Rhizobium rhizoryzae: one gene and its partner. The protein of the gene in region 1 interacts with the protein of each later gene in a pairwise test. Links are inferred from orthologs where the notes say so. Each region holds a gene or a part of one and is shown on either strand. Other genes may lie near its edges.

Evidence for each region.
Region 2: the proteins of G6N80_RS12730 (region 1) and G6N80_RS17855 interact in binary tests that used the Escherichia coli proteins (3 or more experiments, as listed by UniProt). The link is inferred for Rhizobium rhizoryzae from one-to-one orthologs.

What each region holds. Positions count from the first base shown.
Region 1 is NZ_CP049250.1:1,381,592-1,390,563, reverse strand. The notes cover bases 1,089-3,844. They hold G6N80_RS12730 (sulfurtransferase TusA family protein), read left to right. Parts: upstream 1,089-2,232; coding sequence 2,233-2,457; downstream 2,458-3,844. Other genes in these bases: G6N80_RS12720 (D-alanyl-D-alanine carboxypeptidase family protein), read right to left, coding at 3,714-3,844; G6N80_RS12725 (CobW family GTP-binding protein), read right to left, coding at 2,494-3,690; G6N80_RS12735 (L,D-transpeptidase family protein), read left to right, coding at 1,089-2,224. In the rest of the region: G6N80_RS12740 (acetyl-CoA carboxylase carboxyltransferase subunit alpha), read left to right, coding at 1-638; more of G6N80_RS12735, read left to right, coding at 827-1,088; more of G6N80_RS12720, read right to left, coding at 3,845-4,775; G6N80_RS12715 (M20 aminoacylase family protein), read left to right, coding at 4,978-6,141; G6N80_RS12705 (exopolysaccharide biosynthesis protein), read right to left, coding at 6,325-6,957; G6N80_RS12700 (hypothetical protein), read right to left, coding at 7,138-7,485; G6N80_RS12695 (FAD-dependent oxidoreductase), read right to left, coding at 7,779-8,972. UniProt on the Escherichia coli protein: Sulfur carrier protein involved in sulfur trafficking in the cell. Part of a sulfur-relay system required for 2-thiolation during synthesis of 2-thiouridine of the modified wobble base 5-methylaminomethyl-2-thiouridine (mnm(5)s(2)U) in tRNA.
Region 2 is NZ_CP049250.1:2,496,445-2,505,590, forward strand. The notes cover bases 3,961-6,890. They hold G6N80_RS17855 (cysteine desulfurase family protein), read left to right. Parts: upstream 3,961-4,807; coding sequence 4,808-5,974; downstream 5,975-6,890. Other genes in these bases: G6N80_RS17850 (alpha/beta hydrolase), read right to left, coding at 3,961-4,593; sufB (Fe-S cluster assembly protein SufB), read left to right, coding at 6,119-6,890. In the rest of the region: G6N80_RS17830 (ABC transporter ATP-binding protein), read left to right, coding at 1-378; G6N80_RS17835 (hypothetical protein), read left to right, coding at 380-1,162; tyrS (tyrosine--tRNA ligase), read right to left, coding at 1,213-2,466; G6N80_RS17845 (GGDEF domain-containing protein), read left to right, coding at 2,666-3,850; more of G6N80_RS17850, read right to left, coding at 3,916-3,960; more of sufB, read left to right, coding at 6,891-7,588; G6N80_RS17865 (GIY-YIG nuclease family protein), read left to right, coding at 7,678-8,001; Fe-S cluster assembly ATPase SufC, read left to right, coding at 8,109-8,864; Fe-S cluster assembly protein SufD, read left to right, coding at 8,890-9,146. UniProt on the Escherichia coli protein: Master enzyme that delivers sulfur to a number of partners involved in Fe-S cluster assembly, tRNA modification or cofactor biosynthesis. Catalyzes the removal of elemental sulfur from cysteine to produce alanine.

The DNA of each region.
Region 1 (8,972 bases):
ACGGCCAGCCCGTTGCGGTGATCGGCCAGGAAAAAGGCAACGATACGAAATCGCGCATCAAGCACAATTTCGGCAGCCCCCGTCCGGAGGGATACCGCAAGGCAATCCGCGTGATGGAGATGGCGGACCGCTTCGGCCTTCCGGTGATTTCGCTGGTGGATACGGCTGGCGCCTATCCGGGCGTCGGTGCGGAAGAGCGCGGACAGGCGGAAGCCATCGCCCGCTCGACCGAGATGTGCCTTGGCATCAAGGTGCCGATGGTCTCCGTCGTGATCGGCGAAGGCGGCTCCGGTGGCGCAATCGCCATTGCCGCGGCCAACAAGGTCTACATGCTGGAACACGCGATCTATTCCGTCATCTCGCCGGAAGGTGCAGCCTCGATCCTATGGCGCGATGCAACCCGCGCCCGCGAAGCGGCAACGGCCATGAAGATTACCGCGCAGGATCTGAAAGCGCTGGGCGTGATCGATGACATCATCCCGGAGCCGCTGGGCGGCGCACATCGTGATCCGGAAGCCGCAATCGATGCGACGGGTGACGTGATCAAGGCTGCTCTCGCTGATCTTGGCAAGCTTTCGCCCGAAGCCGTACGAAAAGCACGCCGCGAGAAATTTCTGGCTATTGGCCGCAATCTCTGATGAAATATCGGAAAGATCCGGGAAATCCGGGTCTTTCGCCCTGACCGGGCGCAGCTTGCAAGCATGTCAGCACACTTAACCGTGCTGAAGCGGTTAAGAGAATGTAAAGCTTACCGCTTTATTATCGTGAAAATACTGGGTATTAGGATGAACCTGTACCTGTAGCCCGATTGACGTGATCAGTTCCGATGCGCTTGAAACATATCGCCTACATTCTCCTGATGGCCACCGCGCTGGCTGGTTGTAACGATACGATCGATACGGCCACCATTGACCTGTCGAAGGTCAAGAACAAGACGGAGCAGCCTCTGCCCGACCGCCTCGTTGCGGAAATGCAGAAGCGCAACATGCCGCGCAATTCTCCCATCATGATTCGTGTCTTCAAGGAAGAAGGCAAGATGGAGATCTGGAAGGCGCGCGCCGACAACCGCTTCGAGAAGATCACCGATTACGACATCTGTGCCTGGTCCGGCAAGCTGGGCCCCAAGGTGAAGGAAGGCGACCGGCAGGCGCCCGAAGGTTTCTACAACCTGACGCCTGCGCATCTGAATCCGAATTCCAAATACTATCTCGCGATCAATACCGGCTTCCCGAACCGTTACGATGCAGCCAATGGCCGCACCGGTTCCAACCTCATGATCCACGGCGCCTGCTCGTCTTCAGGCTGCTATTCAATGACCGATGCGCAGATCCTCGAGATCTACGCCTTCGCGCGCGATGCCTTCAAGGGCGGCCAGTCCAGCGTGCAGTTGCAGGCCTTCCCCTTCCGCATGACGGCGGAAAACATGGCGCGGCATCGCACCAGCGAGAATTATGATTTCTGGAAGATGCTGAAGGTTGGCTACGACAATTTCGAGGTGACCAAGCGTCCGCCGGACGTGGGCGTCTGCGGCAAGAAATACGTCTTCAACCAGGAAATGCAGGGAACGCCGTCTGCCGGTGCCGCCTGCCCGCCAATGTCGACCCCGCCTGCCCTGTCTGCGGCATTGTCGGCTTACGAAAAGCAGTATGAACTGGCCTATGCCAAGGCGGTCGAAAAGCTTGACGGCATGGTGTGGTACGAGCCGACGGAAGCAGAACGCAAGGCCGTGGTTGCAGACAAGCGCAAGGGCAAGGATATCGCCTATGCGCCGACCGGCACATCGCTTGCGGCCGGAAAGCTGGTCAAGCAGGAAGAGTTTGATGTGCTGATGGCCGCTCGCCTGAACAAGGCAGCCAAGCCTGCACCGGGCACGATGCTTGCTTCTGCCCAGCCGGGCGGGGCTGCAGCAAAGCAGGGCCGCGTGACGATGACCGGTTCGGTTCCCGGCCAGCGCTCCACCATGAGCGTAGCGAGCGCCATGGGCACCGGAACTGCACCGCAAGTGGCAGGCCCGATAGCGGTCAGCGCACCGGCAAACGCACCGTCTAACGCACAGTTTGCCTCCATGCAGAAGCAGCCGGGTGCCGGACAATCGTCTGGTAACGCCGCCGCCAGGTCCGCAGGCCAGGTGCCGGTTCCAGCTCAGAACCCGATGGCCTATGCCTCGGTTCAGCAGACGGCCACGCAGGAAGACGCCAAGAAGCCGTTCTGGAAGTTCTGGTAAGCACCTCGATGCCGGGAGAGATCTACGATCTGCGCGGGCTGAAATGCCCGCTCCCGGTTCTCAAGGCCCGCAAGAAACTCTTACGCATGACAAGTGGCAGCGAACTCATCGTTGACACCACGGATCCCTTGGCCGGGATCGACATCCCGCATTTCTGCCGCGAAGACGGTCACATCCTGCTCTCGACCGAGCGGACCGAGGGCGGCCATCGCTTCATTATCCGCAAGGCCTGATCGATAGCCGACTGTCCCGTCTGCCGACCTGGACGATCAGAAGCGCATTCCAGGCACAGCAAGCGGATTATCCTCAAGCGCTGCGCGATCCGGCCGGTCAATCTTCGGCTGGCCCGTAAAGGCCGCGAAAAGATCCTGAACGAATTCCTCCGGCAATCCTTGCGTGATCAGGACCATCCGCGTGCGCCGTTCTGCCCCTTCCGGCCAGCCGGCAAGCCGCTGCGGCGGATGAAAGATGCTCTGCACGCCATGCAGGACCAGCGGACGCTCCGGATTGTCGGAAAGCTGAACGATGGCTTTCATGCGCAGGAGTTTGTCCCCATGCGCGGAGCGCAGCAGATCCACGAACATCTCAACCGCTAGGGGGTCGATCGGCTCATCATGGAGGATCGAGAAAGAGCGGATATCCGCGCCATGCCTGTTCACATCATGATGGTGATGATGCCCGTGGCCATGTTCATGGCCGTGCCCGTGCTCATGAGCGTGATCACCATGATCGTGATCGTGGTCGTGGTCGTGCTCATGCTCGTGGTGGTCATGATGCTCGTCGCCGTGCTCCCGCTCCTCCTGCAGCCAGCGGGCAACATCCGGCACCTTGCTTTCGGGATCGTAGAGGCCGTTGACGAGGAGATCGATGGTGCTTGCGGCTGGCAGATCGCCATCGAGAATCTGCGCCCGTGGATTGAGATCGTTCAGACGGCGCAGAACAGCAGAAATGGCCGCAGCATCCGCGAGCGTCTTCTTGGTCAGAACGAGCCGGTCGGCGACCGCCACCTGCTTCACCGCCTCGGGATGGCGCTGGATCGTGGAAACGCCATGCACCGCATCCACAACGGTCACGACACCATCAAGGCTGAAGCTTTGCGCGATGACGGGATTGCCCATGACCGCCTGCATGACGGGGGCGGGATCGGCAAGACCAGTCGTTTCGATCACGACGCGGCGGATAGGCTTCAGGCGACCGGTCTGAATCTGATCCACCAGCGAGGCCAGCGTTTCCACCAGTTCACCGCGCACCGTGCAGCAAAGGCATCCGTTCGACAGTTCAAGCAGCGTATCGCCCGAAGACTCCACCAGGAAGTTGTCGATACCGACTTCGCCGAACTCGTTGATGATGACGGCCGTATCGGACGCAGCCGGATCCTTCAGGATACGATTCAGCAGCGTGGATTTTCCCGCGCCGAGAAACCCTGTGAGAATGGAGACCGGAATAGGTTGACGCGGGGAGGACATCGGCAAGTCTTTCTGGAACACCGTCACAGCGCGGCTGGACGGGGAATGGGAACAGGTACGCTGGCAGGCTGACCCTTCGCGCCTTTTGCAGGCTTCTCGGGCTCCACGACTGGCACAACGCCTGCAAAAGTGAACTGCGGCGGACGTGTCATCTCGTGCACATAGGGCGAATGCAGAACCATGCGACCGGCATCATCACGCCCTTCACTGCGCACCTTTGCCGCCTTCGGATTGCAGATTTGCGCACTGATGTCCACAACCTGATCCTGATCCGGCCCATAGGGAGCAAGCGATGCCAGCGGCACCCCCTCGTTGGCAGGCGCCGTCAGCCCCGCCTGCAAAAGCTCGGCGGAATCGTCAGCCCGTCCTCCCAGACTGTCGGATCCCAGCACGACCGAGATCACGCTGCGGCCATTGCGGGTGGCGGACGAGACCTGATTGAAGCCCGATGCACAGATGAAGCCTGTCTTCATACCGTCGGCACCGTCAAAACGGCCAATCAGCATGTTGAAGTTCGGATATTCCTTGGCACCGGTCGTCACACCTTCCAGCGAGAAATAGCTCTGGTATTCCGGAAAATCGCGCTTCAACTGCAGCGTCAGCACAGCAAGGTCGCGCGCCGTCGTGTACTGGCCCTGACCGGGAAGTCCGTGCGGATTGACGAAGCGGCTTGAACGCATGCCCAGTTGTTGTGCCTGCGCGTTCATCATGGCGACGAACTGATCGTTGGAACCACCGACGGTTTCCGCAACCGCGACCGCGACGTCATTGGCCGACTTCACCATCAGGATCTTCAGCGCCGCATCCAGCGTCATGGATGACCCCGGCTTCAGAAACAGCTTGCTGGGCGGTTGGTCCGCCGCCTTCTTGCTGAAGACGACTGGGGTATCCATGGCCACCTTGCCCGACTTGATGGCCTTGAAGGTGACATAGATCGTCATCAGCTTGGTCAGCGAAGCGGGATACCATTTTCGGAAAGCATCCTGATGCGAGATCACGCGGCCACTGCGCACATCCACCACGATCTTGGGGTTGGCGAGCGCCTGCGTGCTGGCAATGCAGGTCGAGAGAACCAGCGACAGCATCAGGGAAATTGGCTTCGGGAAACGAAGAAGGCGAGTGGACCGGTTCGGCAAGGGATCAGACCTCGTCTGGGACTACGCGTGCGACGTCTTCGCTTGGAACGCGTGAATGAGGCCTAGCAATGGCAAAGATGATTGATTCCGTCAATTCCGCGGCGCAATATGCGCACTTCGATACTATCGTCAAAGTCCTACAGGAAGCGTAATGCCCGTTCTCAATAGAGCAGCCGAACTGCAGCACGAAGTTACCGAATGGCGCCGCCATATTCATGAAAATCCTGGCATTCTTTATGAGGTCGAGGAAACTGCGGCTTTCGTGGAAGCCCAGCTTCGGGCATTCGGCGTTGACGAGATTGTGACAGGCCTGGGACGCACCGGCGTCGTGGGAATCATTCGCGGGCGTCATACCGGTGACGGCGTGATCGGGCTCCGAGCCGACATGGATGCGCTGCCGCTGGAGGAAATTACCGGCAAACCCTATGCATCGAAACTGCCCGGCAAGATGCACGCCTGCGGTCACGATGGACATACGGCCATGCTGCTGGGAGCGGCCAAATATCTGGCAGAGACCCGCAACTTCGCAGGCTCTGTCGCTCTCATCTTCCAGCCTGCCGAGGAAGGCGGCCGTGGCGCGCTGGCCATGGTCGAGGACGGCATGATGGAGCGCTTCGGCATTCGGGAAGTCTATGGCATGCACAATATGCCGGGCATGCCGCTTGGAACCTTCGCAATCCGCAAGGGTGGCATCATGGCGGCCCCGGACAAGTTTTCGATCAAGATCACCGGCCGCGGCGGTCACGCGGCAGAGCCCCATCGCACGGCGGATCCGATCGTGATCGGATCGCAGATCGTCAATGGCTTGCAGATGATCGCGGCACGCAATGCCAATCCCCTGCGCTCTGTCGTGGTTTCCATCACGCAGTTCCATGCCGGAACCACGCACAACATCATCCCCGAGGAAGCCTATCTCACCGGAACCGTTCGCAGCCTGGACGAGCAGGTACGTGATCTTGCCGAAAAGCGGATCCGCCAGATCGCGGAAGGTATCGCGGTCGCCAGTGATGCGATTGCCGAGGTTGACTACGAGCGTTCATGCCCTGTGACGGTCAACCATCCGGAAGAGACCGTCCATGCCGCGCGGGCGGCAATCGATATCGTCGGCGAGACGAATGTGAACACGGAAGTCGATCCCAGCATGGCGGGCGAGGACTTCGCCTTCATGCTGCAGGCCCGTCCTGGCGCCTATATCATGATCGGCAATGGCGATACGGCAGCACTCCACAACCCCGCCTACGATTTCAACGACGAAGCGATTGCCTACGGAATTTCCTATTGGGTAAAGCTGACCGAACAACGCCTTGCGGCATAAGCTCCCGCGCAGCCTCAATCCGGGCTTGTTCCCGGGAATAGGCTGCGGTATGACGAAAGAGCGTGTCCACGTAGCTCAGCAGGATAGAGCACAGGATTCCTAATCCTGGGGTCGGAGGTTCGAATCCTCTCGTGGACGCCACTTCCCCAAAAGAGAGAAGGTACCGAAGCCTGATGTGCTCGATCAAGCTGGCGGTCGCGATGCGCCGCCCCAGCCGAACCAATCGCTGATCAGCCACCAGCCGCCCAGGAACAGGAACGCGGTAAAGGCCAAGGCGCCCAGGCCGAATCCCCAGCCGATGAGCACGGTTGCCCCGTCCCGCTGCGCCAGACCTATGCCGATGAGAAAGATGGCAAGTCCCGGAAGCACGTTGCCGAACGGGATGGGAAGCGCGATCAGAACCGCCATGACGAACACGAACAATCCGTGCAGCCGCAGGGCACCATCGCGCGACAACCACGCCATACGGGGCCGCATCCAGCTCTCCAGCCAGGCAAGTTTCGGCACCAGCCACGCCAGCATGCGCTGCAGAAGGCCTTGAGGAAGGGCGGTTCTCGCCAGCCTTTTTGGCAGCAGGAACTCACGCCCGCCGGCAACAAGTTGCAGGGAAAACACGGCAAGTGCGCTTCCAAAGATCATTCCCGCCGGGATACCCGGCGTCGGAATGATCGCCGGAATGGCGAATATCACAAGAACCACCGCCGTAGCCTGGTGGCCCAACCGGTCCAGAAGGTCGCCCAGCGTGACGTTTCGTCCGTCGAAAGCCGCAATCAGATCTGCCAGGACAACGGAAATTGGCTTGTGTCCATCAGACAAGATCAAATTCCGTCCAGTTTGCCAGAGAATCCAAATGCGTCAGGCCTGACGCATTTGAGCGGGTACGCGGGGGCAAGTATCTCTTCATGGCAGCGATGTAGTGTCGCTCACGGCAATCCGCCAGAGGCGACGGCGCCCTCGACAGCTACATCTGAAATGACAGCGCTAACACGGCCGACGTCAAGATCGATCGCTGGCGCGCAACGCTTCCATGAAGGCCATGCTCTGTTGGCTCAATCGCGCCTCATCCATGAATGCATCAAGACATTCCAGAAGACGTCCACGCCGGCGGGCAACCTCCAACTCGGGCATTGGGCTACGGTTGAAGGCACCAATGCCTGTCAGAAACGCCTGTACTGCCGCACTCAATGACGGGAGGAGGTCAATGAGGTAGACATTCGGCTCCCGGCTGCTGAGGACAGAGCTGATATAGGAAAACAGAGCCTTGGGAATATGGGCAGCATCCTGAAGGTCACACGAAGCGACGAGTTGGCGAACCAGCGCGCCATCAAAATGATCTACGCTCATTGAAATCCCTCAGCATGGATTACGCAAATCGAAAACACATCCACGTTTGAAGCCTTTCATTGCTTCAGTTCTCGCTTCCCGCCCACCTTCACAAGAAAGAGGGCAAGACGATTAAGAGGCACCATTTTACCTCTTGGTAAAAAATTCGGAAAAATATTAGTATTACAAAAGGGGATTATGTCAATAACATACTATCCAGAGGTCTAAACGAAGTGATTCCCGTATCGGAATAAAACATCTTCGCCACCACTGCTCGTTTTATTTTAAATCAAAGCGCCCCAAGATTGTACAATTCAAAGTAACGACTTGGTTCGTACGTGCTCCATTCGAAAGCCGAGGCCCATCAAGCGACCTGCGAGATGAGCCAACAATGGAAAGCGGGCAATATTACGGATGAAGGCAGGAGGGCCCTTTTTCCGCTCCTCATGCACCAACTCCTTGCGGCGATTGGAGCGCATCATCAACTGCAGTTTCTGGGTTGCTTTCGTGGGGAAGAGACGGCGCTTCTCCACAGCCGCGAGATGCTCATCACGCAAACGATGTCCTGCCAGCGGCTCCGCGAGAATGTTGGCAGCAGCCACCGCGTCCTGAATCGCAAGATTGACACCTACCCCGCCAATGGGAGACATGGCATGCGCCGCGTCGCCAATCGCAATCAGCCCGGGTTTCCACCACTGCTTCAGCCGGTCGATACGCACCTGCAGCAGGCTGACATCTGACCAGCCTTGAATTTCATCCATCCGCTCGGCTGGCAAGGGAGAAACAGCACGCACCTTGTTGCGGAATTCTTCCAGATCGCGCTGCCGGATCTCTTCGAATGTTTCGCCGCGAACGATATAGCCGCACTGCCAGTAATCGCCGCGATCGATCAGCACGAAGCCCTGTCGCGGACCTGCATGGCCCATGGTTTGCGCCGGGTCGCCCTCCTGTTTGGACAGCTTCATCCAGACGACTTCGCTGGGACTGCCGAAGCTTTCCACGTCCAGACCTGCCTTTTCCCGAACCACGGAATTGCGACCATCGGCGGCAACGACCAGATCACTCCGCAGCATCAACGTGCCTTCCGCGGTTTCGACCTTGAGGCCCTGAACCCGATGTCCCTCCTCCAGCACCTCTGTGACCCTTGCGCCTGTCAGCAAGCGGAAGTTGGGATAGCGCGCGGCCTGGCTTGCGAGAAAATTCAGGAAATCCCATTGCGGCATGAAGGCGATGAAGCGATTGCGCACGGGCAGGCGCGAGAAATCCGCCATGGTGATCGTCTGGCCGCCCATCTCGGCCATGAGTTTCGGCGCACGCGTGTGTGGCAGCTTGAGAAATTCCTCTTCAAGGCCCAGTTCGTAGATCACCTCCAGCGTAGACGGGTGGATCGTATCGCCGCGAAAATCGCGCAGGAAATCATCGTGCTTTTCGAGAACGGTCACATCGACCCCGGCACGCGCCAGAAGAAGCCCCAGCATGAGGCCAGCCGGACCGCCACCTGCGATGGC
Region 2 (9,146 bases), 1.1 Mb from region 1 along the record:
CATCTGGCCCAGGACGAAGGGGTTGCCGTGCTCTTGTCCAGCCATCTTCTTGATGAGGTGGAAAAAGTGGCGGATAGGGTTGCCATTCTCAGCCACGGGCGTCTGGCGGCAGAGGGCAGGGTCTCCGATCTGCTCGGAGGTGGCGAATATTTGTGGCTTGATGTTCGCCCCTTAAATCCCGTGCTGGCGAAACTCGGCGATCTGGCTTGGAAGGAGGGGAATGGATTGGGAGTCCGCGTTCCTCGGGAGCAAGTGCCGGAACTCGTCAAAGCGCTCGTTCTTCAGGGAATGGATCTACACGAAGTGAAGTGGATCAGACCCAATTTGGAAAGCTTCTTTCTGGCGGAAACGCGTCACACACAAGCGGCTGGTGTTTGACATGGTTCGTCTTGTTGGAGCAGAATTGAAGAAATTTGCGGCGCAGCGCAGCTTGTTCATGGCTGCGGTCTTTATCGTGCCAGCCTTCGCCACCCTCATCAAGATTTTGATGCAGGTTGTCGTATTCAGGCGTGTCGGCCAATCCAATCTCGGCAGTTCGGTTGATCTTGTTGCGGAAGCGAGCCGATCGTTCGGCCTATCGGGAAACACGCTGGCGCACCTGTTCTTTGCCTTGGCTGTCGCCTCCATTTTCGTTGTCGATTATCGTTTCTCCACTTGGCGTCACTTTGTGCCCCGACGCAGCCGAAGCCAGCTGTGGCTGGCAAAATTTCTGGCTGCATGCTGCTGCCTGATTCTTAGCCTGCTGCTGGTTACTTTCAGCGATCTGTTCGTCACGATGCTCGTTATGGCAGTCGATGGAACTGTGTTGACGCCTTTGGCTGGTCTCGACCAGCTGTTTTTGCTTTTTTCAGTCGCCGTTCTGGAACTCTTGGCTTTGGTGAGTGTGACCGCGCTCCTGACAGTCCTGTTCCGATCATCCATGGCCGCCGTTTTAATCGCATTTCTGCTGACATTGGGTAGCGTGCTGGTCCAGGCCTATCTTGGCGCAGGACAGGACCTCTGGTGGTTGCCGTCAATCGCCGCCAATGATTTGCGCATCCTTGTCACCAGTTCGGCGTCATCCGGGGCGGTCACGCCTCTGGCAGCGCTATTGGCGTGGATGATCGTGCCCGGCGTGCTTGGCCTTGTGCTTTTCAACCGACAGGAGCTTGCAACAGAATAAGGGCTGGCGATGTTTCGCGCCAGCCCTCGAAATTCTGGGGATTGTGCAGATCAAGCCGGGCGAACGAGAATGTGCTTCTTCTTGCCAAGCGAGAGCTTGATGACGCCCTCTGCCGAAATCTCGCCCGTTCCGATATTCATGCGCTCATCGGTCACCGCCACGTCGTTGATCTTCACCGCACCACCCTGAACATGTCTGCGGGCTTCGCCGTTGGATGCAGCGAGACCTGCGCGAACGATCAGGTTCAGCAAGCCAATCCCCGCTTCGAGATCCGGCTTGGCAATGTCGATCGACGGAAGCGTGTCGGCCAGAGCGCCTTCCTCGAAGGTCTTTCTCGCGGTTTCGGCGGCCTGCTCTGATGCTGCACGACCGTGCAGGATGGCCGTGACTTCTGTCGCGAGAATCTTCTTGGCCTCGTTGATTTCCGATCCGCCGAGAGCTGCGAGACGGGCGATTTCGTCCATCGGAAGCGTTGTGAAGAGCTTCAGGAAGCGGCCGACATCCGCATCCTCCGTGTTGCGCCAGTACTGCCAGAAATCATAGACTGGCATCAGATCGGCATTCAACCAGACGGCACCGGAGGCAGACTTGCCCATCTTCGCGCCGGAAGAGGTGGTGAGGAGCGGCGAGGTCAAGGCATAGAGCTGCTTGGTACCCATGCGGTGACCAAGATCGATGCCATTGACGATGTTGCCCCACTGGTCGGATCCGCCCATCTGCAGGCGGCATTCGTAGCGCTTCGCCAGTTCGACGAAATCATAGGCCTGGAGGATCATGTAGTTGAATTCCAGGAAGGACAACGATTGCTCGCGATCAAGGCGCGTCTTCACGCTATCGAAGGAGAGCATGCGGTTGACGGAGAAATGGCGGCCGACATCCCGCAGGAATTCAAGATAGTTCAGTGCGCGCAGCCACTCCGCATTGTTGATCATTAATGCAGCGTTCTGCGGCCGCCCGTAATCGAGGTACTTCGAGAAGGCGGTCTTGATCGAGGCGATGTTCTCTTCGATCATTTCGACAGTCATCAGCTTGCGGGCTTCTTCCTTGAACGAAGGGTCGCCGACCATGCCGGTTCCCCCGCCCATCAGCGAAATCGGACGGTGTCCGGTTTGCTGGAACCAGTGCAGCATCATGATCTGGGTCAGATGGCCGACGTGAAGACTGGATGCCGTCGGATCATAGCCGATATAGGCAGTCACGCTTTCCTTGTTCAGCAATTCATCGAGGCCGGCTTCATCAGAAACCTGATGGATGAAGCCCCGCTCATCGAGCGTGCGGAGAAAATCGGACTTGAACCTGGACATGATACGACTCTGACAGGATGGTGTTGGAATTATTCGTTGGGGCCTCTAACACTGTTTGAGGGGAGAATCACTCCAAAAGTGACAGGAAAGTCATTGGCATGTCCTGAGTAGAGCATAAGCTCCCATGCGGTTGGTAAGAGTTGATTATGCTCTTGCTGCTAAGTTTCGGGAGCCCAATGAGTTCGGGCATTGAAGGCCAGTGGATGTGTTCAACGGCGCTAATCTATATCTGATCGTCAACTTCGTGATCGCGATGTCCTTCGCGGGCGTCTTCTTCGCTGTTTCTCGGCGGAGCAGGTCGCGTGCCGCTGCGCGTTGGATCGGGCTGGGTTTCGCTGTAGCGTCGCTTTCGGTGCCTGCCGAACTCGTTATCGCGTATACACCGTTCGTCAGGCCAGGAGCGGCGGTCGCTTTCGCCGCCGTACTGGCAGGCTTGCTCCTGATCCGCATGGGTGTCGGCAGTCTTTACAACGTAACTACACGGCCAGCTCCATTGGCGATCTTCTTGGTCGTCTGCACGGCCATCGTGATCGCCATTTACGACCAGCCACGCAGTACGCTCTCGCATTCGATTCCCTACCAGACGCCGTTTGCCATATCCTGTCTGCTCAGCGCGGCGGCGATCGCATTCTCGTCCCATCGCGCCCCTGTCGATCGTTGGATGATGTTCGTCTTCAGTCTGACTGGAGCCCACTTCTTTCTCAAGGCTTACCTCGCCGCGGCGGTGGGCGCCGGTCGCGTGGCCAGTGACTATCTGTTTTCCAATTATGCCGTCATTTCCCAGAGCCTGACCGCAGTGCTCATGGTGATGACGGGCCTCTCCCTGCTCGCTGTACTAGTCCTCCAGATCATGGCGGACGAGCGGAGCAATTCCGAAATTGACTCTCTGAGCAGGCTTCTGAACCGCCGTGGTTTTGAAAAGCATGCCGGTGAAGCGCTCCGGCGCAGTCCAATCGGACCGCACTCGGTGATCTTCTGCGATATCGATCATTTCAAGCGTGTGAACGATACCTATGGTCACTACGCCGGGGACGCGGTTATACGGACGGTCGGGCAACTTCTTGCCGAAAGCGTCTCAGATTCGGCGGTCGTCGGTCGTTTAGGGGGCGAGGAGTTTGGAATTCTGTTGCCGCGCGTACAGCTGGACGCTGCCATGCTTCTTGCCCACGCTATCCGCGGCGCAATTGCGGTGCACAAGGGCAGCGGGATGCCTGACACGCTCAGCATCACGGCGAGTTTCGGCGTATCGACGTTCAGCGAGACCGGCGGATTCGCGCGGGCGATGCGCCTTGCGGACAACGCGCTTTACGATGCGAAGGCGGCTGGCCGAAACTGTGTAAAGTACAGGCTTGAGCCTCTGGCGATAGTTCCTGCTGTAGGGTGATCAGCCTTCGGCAAAAAGAAAGGCCCCTTGCGGAGCCTTTCGAAAACACTGACGTTTAAATCCGATCAACGGATCCGCTTGGCCGCCGGTTCGGGAACCAGCTCGCCGTTCAGGCGGCGATCGAGGTAGTCCTCGCACTCGCCCATCAGCGGTTCGACCTTGTTGTTGAAGAAATGATTTGCCCCTTCAACAGTGCGGTGCGTGATAAGGATACCCTTCTGGGTCTTCAGCTTTTCGACGAGACCGTTCACATCTTTTTCAGGCGCGACCTTGTCGGAATCACCGTTGATGATCAGACCGGAGGATGGGCAGGGGGCCAGGAACGAGAAGTCATAAATGTTCGGCTGCGGCGCGATCGACATGAAGCCTTCAATCTCCGGACGACGCATCAGGAGTTGCATGCCGATCCAGGCGCCGAAGGAGTAGCCCGCGACCCAGCAGCTCTTGGAATCCGGATGCAGGCTCTGCACCCAGTCAAGCGCGGAAGCCGCATCCGACAATTCGCCTGCACCATGGTCAAACTCGCCCTGGCTTCTGCCAATGCCGCGGAAGTTGAACCGCAGTGTCGTAAAGCCGCGCTTCTGGAACATATAGAAGAGCTGATAGACGATCTGGTTGTTCATCGTGCCGCCAAACTGCGGATGCGGGTGCAGGATGATGGCGATCGGGGCGCTCTTTTCCTTGGAAGGCTGATAGCGGCCCTCAAGGCGGCCGGCAGGGCCGTTGAAAATGACTTCAGGCATCGGTACTCCGGTCAGCTTTTCATGTTTCCAATGTTTCATTGACGCCGAGACTTGACGAAGCCGGTCATCTTTTCTAGAAACAGTTTAGAACCATTCGAAAGTTGGGCTGCGCAAGACGTGCCGCCCAGTTGGTCGTCTCATACGGCATGCGCGGCGAAAATTTCAAGGAAAATGCGTCGCCAAGCGTTAAGTAGACTTTAAACCGGATCGGACAATGGCTTTTGATCGCGTATATCTGGACTGGAACGCGACAGCGCCCCTGAGCGGCGTTGCTCGTGAAGCCATGTTGAGTGCGCTGGAACTGCCGGGTAATGCATCTTCCGTGCATGCAGAAGGGCGTGCGGCGCGAGCGGCAATCGACAAGGCGCGTCGGCAGGTGGCGGCTCTCGTCGGTGCTGATCCGCAACACGTCATCTTTACCAGTGGTGCGACTGAAGCGGCAAACTGGGTTTTGACGCCTTCGTTCAAGATGGGGCGCTCGCCGCTCACCATCGGACATCTTTATGTTTCGGCAATCGAGCATCCGGCCATCCGGGAGGGCGGCAGGTTTGTGCGTGAGCAGGTGAGCGAGATCCCTGTCTTGGCGACTGGGCTCGTTGATCTCGATGCGCTTAAAGTCTTGCTTGACCGTCACGATAGTGGGGCCGGCCTGCCGATGGTGGCGGTCATGCTGGTCAATAATGAGACCGGCGTCATCCAGCCCGTCGCGGAGGCGGCAAAGCTTGTGCGCGCTGCGGGTGGATTGCTTGTCGTGGACGCCGTCCAGGCCGTTGGACGCATTGCGGTCGACATCACTGAGCTGGATGCTGATTTCCTGATCCTTTCCTCCCACAAGATCGGTGGCCCCAAGGGCGTCGGCGCGCTTGTCATACGGGGTGAGGTGATGATGCCATCGGTACTGGTTCGCGGTGGTGGCCAGGAGAAGGGGCATCGGTCCGGTACTGAAAATTTTCCGGGAATCGTGGGTTTTGGTGCCGCCGCTGAGGCCGTCCTTCGCGATCTGGACCTCACGCGTGAACGCTTGCTGCAACATCGGCAAAGACTGGAAGCCGGTATGCGCGCCGTTGCTCCAGATGTGATCATCCATGGTGAAGGCTCCGAGCGCGTGTGTAATACCACGTTCTTCACGCTTCCAGGCCTGAAGTCAGAAACGGGCCAGATCGCCTTCGACCTTGAAGGGGTGGCTTTGTCCGCGGGATCGGCTTGCTCCTCCGGCAAAGTCGGGCAAAGCCAGGTGCTGATGGCGATGGGGCAGGATCCAGCGATGGGCGCGCTTCGTATTTCTCTCGGAGCGACAACCGACGACATTGCAATAGATCGTGCGTTGACTGCCTTCCAGCGAATAGCTGCGCGCCGAAAGATGCCTGAACGGGCCGCGTGATTGGTCCAGGAGTTGCGGAAACGCAAAAAATTAGCTTGCCAAAAGGTGTTAAAACCTCCTTCTGGCGCCTACATACGGGGCTGATCCCCGCCAACAGATGACAACCTGCCGGACCCTTGATTCCGGCGAGATTGGAGAATGAGTATGGCTGCCGTGCAGGAAACGATCGATCAGGTCCGCCAGATCGATGTTGACCAGTACAAATACGGTTTCGAGACCGTAATCGAAGTCGACAAGGCCCCAAAAGGTCTATCGGAGGAAATTATCCGCTTCATTTCGGCCAAGAAGGATGAGCCGGAATGGATGCTGGAATGGCGCCTCGATGCCTATCGCCGCTGGTTGACGATGGAGGAGCCGACCTGGGCGCGTGTCGACTACCCGAAGATCGACTTCAACGATCTCTACTATTATGCGGCACCGAAGAACACGCCCGGCCCGAAGTCACTGGATGAAGTCGATCCCGAACTTCTCAAGGTTTACGAGAAGCTGGGCATTCCGCTGAAGGAGCAGGAAATTCTTGCTGGCGTGGACAAGCCCCGCGTTGCCGTGGACGCTGTCTTCGACTCCGTCTCTGTCGTGACGACCTTCAAGAAAGAACTTGCCAAGGCCGGCGTCATCTTCATGTCGATTTCGGAGGCTGTTCGCGAACATCCGGACCTTGTGAAGAAGTACCTCGGCTCCGTCGTTCCGACCTCTGACAACTACTATGCGACGCTGAATTCCGCCGTCTTCACGGATGGGTCTTTCGTGTTCGTGCCAAAGGGCGTGCGTTGCCCGATGGAGCTGTCGACCTATTTCCGCATCAACGAAAAGAACACCGGACAGTTTGAGCGGACACTGATCATCGCTGAAGAAGGCGCTTACGTGTCCTATCTTGAGGGCTGCACGGCACCGCAGCGCGATGAGAACCAGCTTCACGCGGCTGTCGTTGAACTTGTGGCTCTCGACGATGCCGAGATCAAGTATTCGACGGTGCAGAACTGGTACCCGGGCGATGCCCAGGGCAAGGGTGGTATCTACAACTTCGTGACGAAGCGTGGCGATTGCCGTGGCCATCGCTCCAAGATTTCATGGACGCAGGTCGAAACCGGCTCTGCGATTACGTGGAAATATCCAAGCTGCATTCTGCGTGGCGATGACAGCCGTGGCGAGTTCTACTCGATCGCCGTTTCGAACGGCCATCAGCAGATCGACAGCGGCACCAAGATGATCCATCTCGGCAAGAACACGTCGAGCCGCATCATCTCCAAGGGCATTGCCGCCGGCGTTTCGCAGAACACCTATCGCGGACAGGTTTCGGCGCACCGCAAGGCAACGAATGCTCGCAATTTCACACAGTGCGACTCGTTGCTGATCGGCGACCGTTGCGGCGCACACACCGTGCCTTACATCGAGGCAAAGAATTCGTCGGCTCAGTTCGAGCACGAAGCGACGACGTCCAAGATCTCGGAAGACCAGCTGTTCTACTGCCTGCAGCGCGGCATTCCGGAAGAGGCGGCTATCGCTCTCATCGTGAACGGCTTCGTCAAGGAAGTCATTCAGGAACTTCCGATGGAATTCGCGGTCGAGGCGCAGAAGCTGATCGGCATTTCGCTTGAGGGTTCGGTGGGTTGATGGATGAAGCCTCGCGTTGATAGCTCTGTCGTCATCCTCGGGCTTGTCCCGAGGATCCGCTGAGGGTTGCTATGGTCGGATTCGCTTACATGATGTCCGATAAGCCGCGCGGAGTCATATACACTGGTGTTACCTCTGATCTTGCCGGGCGTGCGTGGCAACATCGAAATGAGATAACGAAGGGCTTCACCTCGAAATACAATGCCAGGCTCCTCGTTTGGTTCGAAAGGCACCCCAATATTGTGCTGGCCATCCAACGAGAGAAATCGCTGAAGCGTTATAAACGAGAGTGGAAGATAAAGCTGATTGAAGGGTTCAACCCGACTTGGCTCGATCTTTATGAGGCACTGGATCAAAGGGATAACCCATACATGCCGCACCCCAATACGAGGGAGTGGCATCACTACAATTGAACGACGGTAGATCCTCGGGACAAGCCCGAGGATGACGGACATGGAGCGCTAGAGGCGCTGAAGGAACGGACAGGCGGCTCTTTAACCGCCCTATGAAGGAAGTGATCATGCTTGAAATTCGCAATCTGCACGCACGTATCGCCGAAGACGGTACCGAGATCATCCGCGGCCTGAACCTCACGGTGAAGGCCGGCGAAGTTGCCGCCATCATGGGCCCCAATGGCTCGGGCAAGTCGACACTGTCCTACATTCTGTCTGGCCGTGAAGACTACGAAGTGACCGAAGGTGAGATCCTCTATAATGGCGAAAGCATTCTGGAACTCGATCCGGCCGAGCGCGCTGCCAAGGGCATCTTCCTGGCGTTCCAATATCCGGTTGAAATTCCCGGCGTTGCGACGATGCAGTTCCTGAAGGTTGCCATGAACGAGCAGCGCAAGGCGCGCGGTGAGGCTGAGCTTTCTACGCCTGATTTCATCCGCAAGGTCAAAGAAGCGGCTGCCGAGTTGAAGATTAACCCGGACATGCTGAAGCGTCCTCTGAACGTCGGTTTCTCCGGTGGCGAAAAGAAGCGCGCCGAAATCCTGCAGATGGCTCTTCTGGAGCCGAAGCTGTGCGTTCTGGATGAGACGGATTCCGGTCTCGACATCGACGCTCTGAAGATCGTTGCCGACGGCGTGAATGCTCTGAAGTCTCCCGACCGCGCCGTGATCGTGATCACGCACTATCAGCGCCTGCTGGATTACATTGTGCCGGATACGGTGCACGTTCTCTACAAGGGCCAGATCATCCGGACCGGCGACAAGGAACTGGCGCTGGAACTGGAAGCCAATGGCTACGCCGACATCATCGGCCAGGCCGCCTGAGCTCTCCCGCGGAAGGAAATTTGGCATGAATATGCAGGCACAAAACCGCCAGACGGCGGCGGAAACTGCGCTTCTGGATAGCTATAATGCCCAGATCGGCGAATTGCCGGGCAATGGAGCTGTCATCAGCGCGCGAGACCGCCTTGTCGATGATCTCAAGACCAACGGGCTTCCCACACGTCGTGTCGAGGCCTGGCACTACACGGATCTCAAGACCTTGCTGCGCTCTATTCCCGCCAGCGGTCCTGCGAGCTCGGTGCGCAACCCGGCCCCGCTTGTCGA